Regions from separate parts of the Actinomadura sp. NTSP31 genome, predicted to be linked through region 2. Evidence: riboswitches for the same ligand, from Rfam matches in the RefSeq annotation. Region 2 holds a riboswitch; each other region holds the start of a gene.
What was found. Region 2 has a riboswitch for cobalamin ahead of cobN (cobaltochelatase subunit CobN). Riboswitches for the same ligand answer to the same signal wherever they lie in the genome.

Region 1: it holds a riboswitch for cobalamin, as region 2 does, so the genes downstream of both, ACA514_RS48155 (CbtB-domain containing protein) here and cobN (cobaltochelatase subunit CobN) in region 2, are expected to answer to the same signal.
Region 3: it holds a riboswitch for cobalamin, as region 2 does, so the genes downstream of both, bluB (5,6-dimethylbenzimidazole synthase) here and cobN (cobaltochelatase subunit CobN) in region 2, are expected to answer to the same signal.
Region 4: it holds a riboswitch for cobalamin, as region 2 does, so the genes downstream of both, ACA514_RS31900 (ribonucleoside-diphosphate reductase subunit alpha) here and cobN (cobaltochelatase subunit CobN) in region 2, are expected to answer to the same signal.

What each region holds. Positions count from the first base shown of each region.
Region 1 is NZ_JBGNUT010000065.1:4,358-7,529, forward strand. Features, by position in the region: gene ACA514_RS48145 (branched-chain amino acid aminotransferase) at 1-1, opposite strand, end outside; gene ACA514_RS48150 (3-isopropylmalate dehydrogenase) at 178-1,233, opposite strand; cobalamin riboswitch at 1,364-1,556, shown strand; gene ACA514_RS48155 (CbtB-domain containing protein) at 1,589-1,822, shown strand; gene ACA514_RS48160 (CbtA family protein) at 1,844-2,572, shown strand; gene ACA514_RS48165 ((2Fe-2S)-binding protein) at 2,569-3,172, opposite strand, start outside.
Region 2 is NZ_JBGNUT010000001.1:374,720-377,891, forward strand. Features, by position in the region: gene ACA514_RS01610 (hypothetical protein) at 1-917, opposite strand, end outside; cobalamin riboswitch at 995-1,114, shown strand; gene cobN (cobaltochelatase subunit CobN) at 1,196-3,172, shown strand, end outside.
Region 3 is NZ_JBGNUT010000006.1:141,170-144,341, forward strand. Features, by position in the region: gene ACA514_RS12520 (RNA polymerase sigma factor) at 1-497, opposite strand, end outside; gene ACA514_RS12525 (hypothetical protein) at 610-1,242, opposite strand; gene bluB (5,6-dimethylbenzimidazole synthase) at 1,287-1,901, opposite strand; cobalamin riboswitch at 1,935-2,127, opposite strand; gene ACA514_RS12535 (DUF4260 family protein) at 2,155-2,574, opposite strand; gene ACA514_RS12540 (DUF4240 domain-containing protein) at 2,666-3,172, opposite strand, start outside.
Region 4 is NZ_JBGNUT010000022.1:105,872-109,043, reverse strand. Features, by position in the region: gene ACA514_RS31900 (ribonucleoside-diphosphate reductase subunit alpha) at 1-1,369, opposite strand, end outside; cobalamin riboswitch at 1,463-1,690, opposite strand; gene ACA514_RS31895 (hypothetical protein) at 1,798-2,409, shown strand; gene ACA514_RS31890 (YcnI family protein) at 2,486-3,172, shown strand, end outside.

The sequences.
Region 1 (3,172 bases), on a different contig from region 2:
TCGCCGTTCGTCCTCTCCCGATCGCCGGTGCGGCTCCCTTGCCGCTGCGGCGTCCTTAGTCCCTATTGTCGTACTTCGTTCTTTGCCCCCACTCCTCGCACGCGGCGCATACGGAAAACCGGGCGCGCCGCGAGGCGCGCCCGGAGTGTCCCTGCTCGTAGCCGGAGAGGCGCGCCCTCAGCCCGATACTCGCTTGGCGATCGCGTCGCCGATCTGGGCGGTCGACCGCGTCCCGAGCGCGCCGCGCTCGGCCAGGTCGTCGGAGACGGCCTGCTCGACGCGGCGGGCGGCCTCGCCCGCGCCGATGTGGTCGAGCAGCATCGCGACCGACAGGATCGTGGCGGTCGGGTCGGCCTTGCCCTGCCCCGCGATGTCGGGCGCGCTGCCGTGCACCGGCTCGAACATCGACGGCGCCGTCCGGTCGGGGTTGACGTTGCCGGACGCGGCGAGCCCGATGCCGCCGGCGATCGCGGCGCCGATGTCGGTGATGATGTCGCCGAACAGGTTGTCGGTGACCACGACGTCGAAGCGCTGCGGCTGGCCGACGAAGAACATGGTGGCCGCGTCGACGTGGCAGTAGTCGGTGCTGACCTGCGGGTACTCCGCGCCAACCCGCTTCAGCGTGCGCTGGTAGAGATCACCGGCGAAGGTGAGGACGTTGTCCTTGTGGACCAGCGTGAGCTTCTTGCGGGGGCGCGAGGCCGCGACCTCGAACGCGTATCGGACGACCCGCTCGACGCCGAAGGCGGTGTTGACGCTCTCCTGTGTGGCGACCTCGTGCGGGGTGCCCTTGCGCAGGACGCCGCCGACGCCGGTGTACGGGCCCTCGGTGCCCTCGCGGACGACGACCATGTCGATGTCGTCCGGCGTGACGCCGGCGAGGGGGGTCGTCACGCCCGGGAACAGCTTCACCGGGCGGAGGTTGACGTAGTGGTCGAGCTCGAAGCGGGTCCGCAGCAGCAGCCCGCGCTCCAGCGTCCCGCTCGGCACGCTCGGGTCGCCGACCGCGCCCAGCAGGATGACGTCCTGGCCGCGCAGCTCCTCGAGCACCGAGTCGGGCAGCGTCTCCCCGGTCCGGTGCCAGCGGGCGGCGCCCAGGTCGTAGGAGGTCTGCTCGAACGCGAGGTCGCTGGACGGGGCGACGGCCTCGAGGACCTTCAGTCCCTCGGCGACCACCTCGGGGCCGATCCCGTCACCGGGGATGACGGCCAGACGAATGCTGCGGGAAGCCATGCGCGTACTGTACTGCAAACGTCTCACTGCTTGGGCTTTCGTCTCATATCCCGGTACGCGGGTCTCGCCGCCGGCGGCCCGGGCGTCACCTTTGTCACTCTTCGCGGGGTTGACGGGCCGGAGGGGAGAGGAGACGCTCTCCTCGACAAGTTCACATCGAGGCGACGGTGCGCAGGAACCTGGTGCGAATCCAGGACGGTCCCGCCACTGTGACCAGGGAGTCTCCCCCGCTCGACGACCACGGCCGGCGCACGCCGGCGGGAAGGTCGGAGGGAGACGGCGATCTGGGAGTCAGGACACTGACCCGTCGTCCTCCCGCAACCGGGGCGAGTGCACCCCGTGAGGAGAACCCGACATGGCCGAGTCCGCCGTACCGTCCGCCGCGTCCCCGCAGGCAGAGCCGTCCCCCGCGCCGCTGCGCCTGCCGATCCGCGACATCGTCCCGTGGGCGGTGCTCGCCGTGGTGCTGGCCGCGGTCCTGATCTACTTCGTCGGCGCCGAACAGGGCGCGACGTCGCTCTTCGGCGGCACCTGGGTGCACGAGTTCACCCACGACGGCCGGCACCTGCTCGGCTTCCCCTGCCACTAGGCCCGGGGGATTCACGAGCCGATGATGAGAACACTGCTGGTCCGCGGGATGCTCGCGGGCCTGGCCGCTGCCGCCCTCGCGCTGGTCGTCGCCTGGCTGTACGGGGAACCGCAGGTCGGGCACGCCATCGCCTTCGAGGAGGCGAGGGCGCACGCCGGGCACGCCGGGCACGAACCGGAGGTCGTCGGCCGCGGCGTCCAGAAGACCGCCGGCCTGATCACCGCGATGGCCGTGTACGGGGTGGCGCTCGGCGGGCTGTTCTCGATCGCGTTCGCCTTCGCGTCCGGGCGGCTCGGACGGCTCGGCGCCCGCGCCACCGCCGCCCTGGTCGCCCTCGCCGGGTTCGTGGCGATCGAGCTGGTGCCGTTCCTGAAGTACCCGGCGACGCCCCCGGCGGTCGGCAACCCGACCACCATCGGCGGCCGGACGGCGCTGTACTTCTGCATGATGGCGCTGGGGGTGCTGGCGACGACCGCGGCGGTGATCGTGTGCCGCCGCCTCGTCCCCCGGCTCGGCGCATGGAACGCGGCCACGGTGACCGCGGTCGGCTACGCCGTCCTGCTGGCGGTCGTGTACCGGCTCACGCCGGAGCCCGACGCGATCCCGGAGCACTTCCCCGCGACGGTCCTGTGGAACTTCCGGATCGCCTCCCTGGGCGTCCAGCTCGTCCTGTGGGCCGCGATCGGGCTGCTGTTCGGCTACCTGACGGAACGGGCGGGCGCCCGCCGCCGATCCCTCGCCTCCGTCTAACGGGCGCGACCGGGCGCCCGGCGGAGGCCGCAGTCCCCGCACAGCTCCCCGCCGGGCGGGACGCGGTAGTACAGGCAGCAGTTGCGGCGGACGAATCCGCGCGGGCCGAACGCCCCCGCTCCCGCGAGCGGGGGCCGGGCCAGCAGTTCGCGGACGAGGGCGCCGCGGAAGGGGTCGCGCGGGCCGACGTTCAGGCCGCCGACGAGAGCGGAGGCCGCGTTCCCCCAGAGCAGGCCGTCCGCGAGGCGGGAGACGGCCCGCATCGTGGCGCGCAGCGGCTCCAACTGGCCGGTGACGACCGCGTCGTGGACGAGCTCGGCGGCCTCGGCCGGGCCGTCGGCGCGCCACCCGCGAGGGTCGGCGAGCCAGAGGGCGATGGGCGCGCCCGGCGCCCATCGCCAGTGCAGGCCGGACAGGTCGGGGACGACCCCGTGCACCGCCGCCGCGACGACCGGCGAAAACAGCCGCGACGCGAGGCCCTGGAACAGGATGGACGCCGCGACACGCCGTTCACCGGTGCCGAGCCGCTCGGCGTAGCGGTCGGTGAGCTCCGCGAGCCGGACGGGGTCGCGCTCGGGCAGCGGCCGCCACGTCGGATCG
Region 2 (3,172 bases):
GGCTGCGCTCGCTCACCGGTGCCGTGGCCCGACCTGCCGTCCGCACTCATGATGGCCGTGCCGACCTTCCCGACCTCAGCGGTCTGGCGGAACAGGACGCGTCCGGCGCGCAGATCGGTTCCGCCCGCGACGGTGTCGAGCGCGTGGACGGTGACCGGTCCGAGGCCTCCGCCCGCGACGTCCGCGAGGGTGTAGCCGAGGGTGCGGCCGTCGGCGGCCCAGACGATCTCACCGAGAGCGGCCGTCCCCGTGGTGGTCCACGTGCGCCGCCGTCCGGTGGTGATGTCGAGGACAGACAGGGCGGGCGGCGCCGGCCGAAGCCGCGGAACCGCGCCTCCGCCGGACGCCTCGCCGTCGTTTCCGGCGCACGGCGCGGACGCGAAGGCGAGGCGGTTCCCGTCCGGGCTGACCGCCGGCCCGCCGACGATGCCGGGGAACGCCCCGCCGGTGACCGGGTGGAGCCCGGTCACGTGCCCGTCGCCGGTGAGGCGGAACCAGTACAGGCGCGTCTCGCACCTTTTCGCCTGCACGGCCGCGACGACGAACGTGTTGTGCGGCGCCTCGACGATCGCCTGGGCAGGTCCGGCGCCCGACGGCGCCCGGACCGTGTCGGCCGGCTTCGGCTGCCCGCGGCTCCGCAGCGCCAGCACTCTGACCCACGGCTGCGTCTCGCTCCTCCCCGCCTCCACGGAGAACCGGGGCTGCCGGTACTCGTGCCGCGGCTTCCCGCCCGCCCAGGGGCGGCCGTCCGGGTCGTCGGCGGGGGCGTCCGTGAACAGCCTCGCTCCGGAGACGACCGCGACGATCGCCGCGACGGCCGCCGCCACCGACAGCACGGCCGGCACGCTCGGTCGGCGCGCCCGCCGTGCGGGGGCGGGGGCGTCCTCGTCCGGCCGGGGGTTCGGTTCGTCGGGCATCCGACGATCATCGCGGCCGGGGGCGCCCGGCGCGCGGGGTTCGCGCCGATCGGGTTAGGGTGTGGGCGGCGGCAAGGGAGGAAGCCGGTGCGAATCCGGCGCGGTCCCGCCACTGTCACCGGGGAGCGGACCCCACCGAAGGCCACCGCGCGAGCGGGAAGGCCGGGGCGAGCGCCGATCCGGGAGCCAGGAGACTCCGTGCCGCCGCCGTACGAGCCGTCGTACGGCGCTGCGACCTGCGATTCGGGGCGAGGACCCCGGGTGAGGACCCGATCCGCGTGATCCTGCTGCTGTCCACTTCGGACACCGATCTGCTCAGTGCGCGTGCGAGCGGCGCCGGTTTCCGGCTCGCCAATCCGGCCCGCACGTCCGTGGACGACCTGCCCGCGCTGGTGGACGGCACCGACCTGGTGGTCGTGCGGCTGCTCGGCGGCCGCCGCGCGTGGGAGGACGGGCTGGACGCGCTGCTCGCCGGCCCGCGCCCGGTGGTGGTGCTCAGCGGCGAGCAGGCGCCGGACGCCGAGCTGATGGAGCTGTCGACCGTCCCGGCCGGGGTGAGCGCGGAGGCGCACGCGTACCTGGCGCACGGCGGGCCCGGCAACCTCGCCGAGCTGTTCAACTTCCTGTCCGACACGGTGCTGCTCACCGGATTCGGGTTCGCTCCCCCGGCGCCCACGCCGACCTGGGGCGTGCTGGAGCGCGAGAGCAAGCCGGGTGACGGCCCGGTCGTGGGCGTCCTGTACTACCGGGCGCACCACCTCGCCGGGAACACCGCGTTCGTCGAGGCGCTGTGCGAGGCGGTCGAGGCGAAGGGCGGGCGGGCGCTTCCCGTCTTCTGCGCGTCGCTGCGCACCGCCGAGCAGGAGCTCCTCGAAACGCTCGGACGGGCGGACGCGCTGGTCGTCACCGTGCTCGCGGCGGGCGGCACGAAGCCGGCGTTCGCGGGTGCGGGCGGCGACGACGAGGCGTGGGACGTCGGCGCGCTCGCGGAGTTGGACGTCCCGATCCTGCAGGGCCTGTGTCTGACCAGCGAGCGCGCCGCGTGGGAGGCCAACGACGACGGCCTGTCCCCGCTGGACACCGCGACGCAGGTCGCGGTGCCGGAGTTCGACGGCCGGATCATCACGGTGCCGTTCTCGTTCAAGGAGACCGACGAGGACGGCCTGAGCGTCTACGTCGCCGACCCGGAGCGCGCCGCGCGGGTCGCCGGGATCGCCGTCCGGCACGGACGGCTGCGGCACGTCCCGGCGAAGGACAAGCGGGTCGCGCTGATGCTGTCGGCGTACCCGACCAAGCACGCGCGGATCGGCAACGCGGTCGGGCTCGACACCCCGGCCAGCGTCGTGAAGCTGCTCGCCGAGATGCGCGACCACGGCTACGACGTCGGCGACCGGCTGCCCGCCGGGGGCGACGCGCTCATGCACGCGCTCATCGCGGCGGGCGGCCAGGACCCCGACTGGCTGACCGAGGCGCAGCTCACCGGCAATCCCGTCCGCATTCCGGCCGCGCGGTACAAGGCCTGGTACGCGACGCTTCCGGCGGATCTGCGCGAAAGCATCGAGCGGCACTGGGGGCCGCCGCCCGGCGAGCTGTTCGTGGACGACTCGCGCGACCCGGACGGCGAGATCGTCCTCGCCGCGCTGCGGTCGGGGAACGTCGTCGTGATGGTGCAGCCGCCGCGCGGGTTCGGCGAGAACCCCGTCGCGATCTACCACGACCCGGACCTTCTGCCCAGCCACCACTACCTGGCGGCGTACCGGTGGATCGCGGACGAGTTCGGCGCGGACGCCGTCGTCCACGTCGGCAAGCACGGGAACCTGGAGTGGCTGCCCGGCAAGTCCGCCGGGATGTCGGCGTCCTGCGGGCCGGACGCGGCGATCGGCGACCTGCCCCTCGTCTATCCGTTCCTGGTCAACGACCCGGGCGAGGGCACGCAGGCCAAGCGCCGCGCGCACGCCACGCTGGTGGACCACCTGATCCCGCCGATGGCGCGGGCCGAGAGCTACGGCGACATCGCGCGGCTGGAGCAGTTGCTGGACGAGCACGCGAACATCGCGGCACTCGACCCGGCGAAGCTGCCCGCGATCCGCGCGCAGATCTGGACGCTGATCCAGGCCGCCCGCCTCGACCACGACCTCGGCCTGGACGACCGGCCGCACGACGCCGAGTTCGACGACTTCCTGCTGCACGTGGACGGCTGGCTGTGCGAGGTGAAGGACGTCCAGATCCGCGACGGCCTGCACGTCCTCGGCGCG
Region 3 (3,172 bases), on a different contig from region 2:
AGGGCCTCGGCGACCTCCGGATAGCTGAGGTCGGCCAGCGCCACCAGGAGCAGGACGTCGCGGTCGCCGTGCCGCAGCCCGGCCAGGGCCGGGCTCAGGCCGAGGCTCGCTGCCGCCACCGCCGAGGTCACGCTGCTCTCGTGGCTCTCCACGGCGTCGGCGGTGTGCAGCCGCGCCATCGCCCGGTAGCGGCGCAGCTCGTCGCGGCGGTGACGGCTGATCAACCGGGTCGCGATGCCGTAAAGCCAGGGCCGCGCCGACGCGTGCGCCGTGTCGAACGCCGCGCGGCGCCGGAAGGCGATCAGGAAGGTCTCGGCCGCGATGTCGTCCGCGGCGTCCGCGCCGAGCCGCCGGTCCACGTAGCGGTGGATCTGCGCGTAGTGCCGGTCGAAGAGGTCCGCGAACCGTTCGGGGTTCCGCCGCGCCGCGGTGATGACGTCGGCGTCGGACGGCTCCGGGTCGGCGGATCTGCTCGTCTCAGAGGGGGCGCCCGTCACGGCTGGTCCCGCGGTGCTGGGGGAGTGGCCATGGGGGACCCTTCTGGCGGCGTGGAGGGTGGTCACGTCCTTGATTGCCCGGAACCGCCCCGTCCCTTCTCGCGGCGGCCGGTCAGGGGGCGGCGGGCGAGCGTCCGACGGCGTCCTGTGCGTGGACGGTCGTGAGCACCGTGCCGGCCAGCTCCGGTACGGACCGGCCGGTTCCCGTGTCGATGCGAGCGAGTCCCAGCCTGTCGACGGCGTCCAGCATGAGCGTCTGGTAGCGCTCGGTACGGGCGAGGAACCGGTCCATCAAGTGTCGTTCCTCGGGTGTGGCCTCCGCGTAGTGGCCCAATGCGTGTACGCGGGCGCGCAAGACGGCGGGGTCGGCGGTGAACCACACGGCGGCCGTGTGCGGGACGGCCAGTTCCGCGACGCGCGCCGGCCAGAGCGCCGACCCCTCCAGGACGAGTCCGCGGCCGGGCCCCGCCGCGTGATCCGTGACGATCTCCGCGATGCGGGGCCACAGCCTTTCGTAATGGTCGAGGACGGACCTGATCAGCTCATCGGTCGTGAGCGTCGCGTAATGGTCGGCGACGTGCGGTGGGACCTCGCGCTCCGGGGTCCGCCAGGGCCGTCCGGGGTGGCGCGCCAGGTAGTCCGTCGACCTGTGCTCGAATCCGAGCTCGTCCGCCACGGCGGCCGCGATGGTCGACTTTCCGGTGTTGGACGTCCCTCCGATCAGCACCACCCGTACTTCGCCCATGGCGGCGACCTTACTGTCCGGGGCCGACTATTCGGATGCCGCGTTCACCAGCGGTCGTGGTGGAGGGCGGCGTCCAGGGGACGGCGCCGGCGCCAGCCGTGCCGTTCGAGATCGGGGACGGTCTCCAGGTGCGTGACCGGGCCCAGGCACAACCAGGCGACAGGCCGGATGCCTTCCGGTATGCCGAGGAGGTTGCGCAGGTGCGGCTCCCGGTAGAACGACACCCAGCCGACGCCCAGGCCCTCGGCCGTGGCCGCCAGCCAGAGGTTCTGGATGGCCAGGCACACCGAGTACAGGCCCGCGTCGGCGATCGCGTGCCGTCCGAGCACCGCCGGACCGCCGCGCTCGGCGTCGTAGGTGACCACGACCGACAGGCTCGATTCGAGCACCCCGTCGATCTTGATGCGGGCGAAGCGTTCGGCGGCGTCGCCGGTGAGGTCGGCGGCGAAGGCGTCGCGCTCGGACTGGACGTGGTCGTGGAAGGCGCGCCGGACGTCCGGGTCGCGGACGACGACGAAGTCCCAGGGCTGTGAGAGGCCGACACTGGGGGCGGCATGCGCCGCCGTGAGGACCCGGTCGAGGACGTCCGCCGGGATCGGCGCCCCGGTGAACTCGCCGCGCACGTCGCGGCGGCGGTGGATGACGTCGTAGAGGTTCATGGGCAGGCTCCCGCTGCGGTCGGGCCGCCGGGACGGCGGCCGTCGGAGCGAGGCCGGTCTTCGGACTCCCGGATCGACGCCCGTCCGCCCGCCTTCCCGGCCTGGCGGCCAGTGGCCGCGCTCGCGCGCGTGGGCGGCAGCTCCCCGGTCACCGCGGCGGGCCCGTGCCGGATTCGCACCGGCTTCCCGATTCTCCCCGAGGGGCACCTCGCGTCAGTTCATGCCGCGAAGATCATACCGGTGGGGAGCCCGGTCAGCGGCGCTGGAAGCCGTCCTTGGTGCGCAGGCCGTAGCCGACGGCGCGGTCGATCGAGATGTGCGCGAGCCAGCCGCAGAGACCGGCGAAGATCGGGGCCCACGTGATCGGCGCGACGGTGTAGAGCGCCATCAGCGCGAGGGGGATCAGCGCGCGGTGCGCGGTGTTGTAGTAGGGGACGGCGCGCGCCGGAAGCTGCCCGCGTTCGACGGTGTGCGCGTCGCGCGCCCCGGCCAGGAACGTCAGGTCGGGCGCGATGAAGAACGCCACCGCGACCAGCGCCGCGAGCCAGCCGTGGTTGACGCCTTCGAGAACGGCGAACGCGCTCCAGAACAGCGCGTTCGCCGCCCAGGCGGCGCGGCGGGCGATGAGCGGGACGGAGTGCTTGCGGACGGTCGGGACGGTGACGCTGCTCATGGCCTGCGGCCCTCCTGCTCGGCTAATGGCGTTAGCTACAAGCTAAAGCTAATTCCATTAGCTGTCAAGCTACTGTTAGTTGAGGCCCCGCTCAGCGGAAGAGGGCGGCGAGGCGGGGGAGCCGCAGCCGGGTCTCGGCGTCGTCCTCGACGTCCCAGCCCTCGCCCGCCGGGCGCTCGGGCCGCCGCATCGCGTCCAGGGCCCGCTCGAACGCCGCGTCGAACGACGCCGTCTCGCCCAGAGCGCGCTCGTACGCCTCTTTGGCGGCGTAGTGGAGGCCCTCCGCGCCGATCCAGCCACGGCCCTCCCGGCCCATGCGCACCACCGTGGACACGCCGGCCAGAGAGTCGGGATCGCCGACCGCCCGGGTGAACACCTCGCGCCCCAGCAACGCGAGCCCGGCGCGGAAGTCCATGAAGCCGTCGTCGCCGCAGCCGCCCTCGATCAGGTAGGCGGCGTTCCAGAGCGGCCGCCGGTACGCCGAGTCGAGCAGCCGCGTCAGCAGGACGTCGAACGCGACGATCGCGGGGCCGTCCAGGCCGGACAGCCGGGCGGTCACGAGATCGACCAGCGGGTCGTCGGGTGAGTCGCGGTCGTC
Region 4 (3,172 bases), on a different contig from region 2:
GCCGGTCCCAGTCCATCCCGGACGGCGAGACGTGCGCGGCCAGGTTCACCGACCCGAGGTTGCACACGGCCGCCTCGCTGTCGCCCGTGACCTCCAGGATCTCCGTGCACAGGTTGGACAGGTGGACGGTCCGGCCCGGCTCGGCGGTCTGGTTGCAGGCCCGGTTCGCGGCGTCCTTGAAGGTCATCCACCCGTTGCCGGTCTCCGCCAACGTGCGCAGCATCCGCCCGTACAGCTTGCGGGCCGGGACCTGCCGGACGTACCGGCCCTCCTTTTCGGCCGCCCGGTACGCGGCGTCGAAGGCGTCGCCCCACAGGTCCGTCAGCTCCGGGACCTCCTTCGGGTCGAACAGCGACCATGTCCCGTCGGCCTCGACGCGGCGCATGAACTCGTCCGGGATCCAGTTCGCCAGGTTCAGGTTGTGGGTGCGGCGCGCGTCCTCGCCGGTGTTGTCGCGCAGTTCGAGGAACTCCTCGACGTCGGCGTGCCACGGCTCCAGGTACACGCACGCGGCGCCCTTGCGGCGGCCGCCCTGGTTGACGGCGGCGACGGACGCGTCGAGCGTGCGCAGCCACGGGACGATCCCGTTGGAGTGCCCGTTCGTCCCCCGGATCAGCGATCCGCGCGAGCGGACCCGCGTCCAGGAGATCCCGATCCCGCCCGCGTACTTGCTGAGCCGCGCGACCTGCCCGTACCGCTCGTAGATCGCCTCCAGCTCGTCGCGCGGCGAGTCCAGCAGGAAGCAGGACGACAGCTGCGGGCGGCGGGCCGCGGAGTTGAACAGCGTCGGCGAGCTGGGCAGGTACGACAGCGTGCTGAGCAGCCCGTACAGCTCCGCCGCCTCGTCCACATTCTCGGACAGGCCCACGGCGACCCGCAGGAAGAAGTGCTGCGGGCGCTCCAGGACGAGCCGCGTGCGCGGATGCCGCAGCAGGTAGCGGTCGTAGAGGGTGCGGAGGCCGAAGTACCCGAACCGGTCGTCCGCGTCCTCGTCGATCAGGGCGTCCAGGGCCGCGGCGTTGGCGGCGACGAACGCGGCGGGGCCGTCGGCCAGCAGGCCCTCGGCGTGCGCGGCGGCGACGGACCCGGCGAACGTCCGGACCCCGGCTTCGGCGGCCTCGTCGCGGATACCGGCGGCCAGCAGCCGCGCGGCGACCCGGGAGTACCCCGGCTCCACCGCGACGAGCGCGGCGGCCTCCCGGGTCGCCAGGTCCCGCAGGCCGGCGGCGCTCGCGCCCGCGCCGCCCCGGACCGCGCCGAGCACCCGTTCCGGCGCGGTCCCCTCGATGCCGGCGCAGGCCGCCGCGACCTCGGCGGCGATCCCCCCGGTGGTGGCCGCCTCCGCCGGAGCCCGCATGGTGACTGTCACGTTCTCTCCCTCGTGAGCCGGCCTCGCGAGGGCGTGCGAACGGGCGCGACGGCATGCTGCCGCGCACCGTCCCCCGGCTCACCCGCGAAGCCTCGGACGTACGGCGTGCATGGCAGGTCTTCGGACTCGCGGGCGCCCGCGCCTCCTGCCGGAGACGCGACCTACTGGCCGTCGCTTCCCGATCCGGTCGCCCGGTTCAGTGCCTGTGACGGCGGTCGTTCCCGCTCACCGCTGCGGGGCAGTCCCGGACTTTCACCGGGTTCCCTCTTGCGACGCCCCCGCCGCGAGCGGCGGGGGCGAACCAGCACGGGGTTGAACCCTACATCTTGTTGATCCTCATTGCGCAACCCCAACATGTAGGGCGCGTCGGGGCCGGTTTCCGGGGTCGGATGCGGCCGGCCGGACGGAGGTGGGACGATGTCCCCGTCATGTCCCCGCGTCCCCGGCAGCCGGTCTTCCGCACCGCGCGCGCGGTCGTCTTCGCGACCGTCTGCGTGTCGTTGGCGACCCTCGGCCATGCCCTGGCGTCGCACGAGCCGGTACCGGGCTGGGCGGTGCTCGCCGGGTTCGGCGCGGTGCTGGCGGTCACGCTGGCGCTCGCGGGCCACGAGCGGTCCCTCCCGACGATCACGGGCGGGCTGCTCGGCGGGCAGTTCGCGCTGCACGCGCTGTTCTCGGGCGCGACCGACGGCATGCGCCACTGCGAGGCCGCCGTCCAGGCCGGGCACGGCGCGGCGATGCCGGTGCACGGCCCCGGCACGTCGATGACGCTCGCGCACTGCGCGGCCGCCGTGGTCGCGGCGTGGTGGCTGCGGCGCGGCGAGCGGGCCGCGTGGTCGCTCGCGCGGCGCCTGGCGTCCGCCGCCGACCGCCCGATCCGGCTGCTGCTCGCGCTGCTGCTCATCGAACCCGCGGAGCGTCCGGTCCGTACCCCGGTGGTGCCGGTGGCGGCCGGTGCCATGGCCACGGGACGTGCGCTCCGGCACCAGGTCGTCCGGCGGGGACCCCCGCCGCGTTCGAGGGCGCTCGCTCACCTCTGAGCGGAGCGCCGTACGTCACCGGACGCCGAACCCGGCGTGTCCGGCCCGATCCGTACGACTCGAACGGAGTTCCGTCTTGACCTCCCTCTCCCACGCCCGCCGGCTGGGCGCGGTCGCCTCGCTGGCCGGCCTCGGCGTCATCGCGCTCGCCACCGCCGCGTCCGCGCACGTCACCGTCAACCCCAAGACCGCCGAGCAGGGCTCCTACGCCAAGATCTCGTTCCGGGTGCCGAACGAGGAGGACAACGCCGACACCACCAAGCTCGTCGTGAACCTGCCCGCCGACCACCCGGTCTCGTCGGTGTCGGTCCGTCCCGTCCCGGGCTGGACGGCGAAGGTCGTGGAGTCCAAGCTCCCGGCGCCGGTCAAGACCGAGGGCGGCGAGCTGACCAAGGCCGTCACGCAGATCACCTGGTCCGGCGGGAAGATCGAGCCCGGCCAGTTCGAGGAGTTCGACGTCTCGCTCGGCCCGCTGCCGGCCGACACCGACACGATGACCTTCAAGGCCGACCAGACCTACTCCAACGGCGAGGTCGTCAAGTGGGAGCAGGACCCGGGCGACGGCTCGAACGAGCCCGAGCACCCGGCGCCCACGCTGAAGCTCACCCCGAAGGGCGCCACCGGCACCGCGACCGCCGGCCTCACCGCGCAGTCGAAGCCCGCCGCCAAGGCCGACGCGAGCTCCGACGACGGCACCGCGCGCGTGCTCGGCGGCGTCGGCATCGGCGTCGGGGTGATCGGCATCGCGGTCGGCGGCTACGGC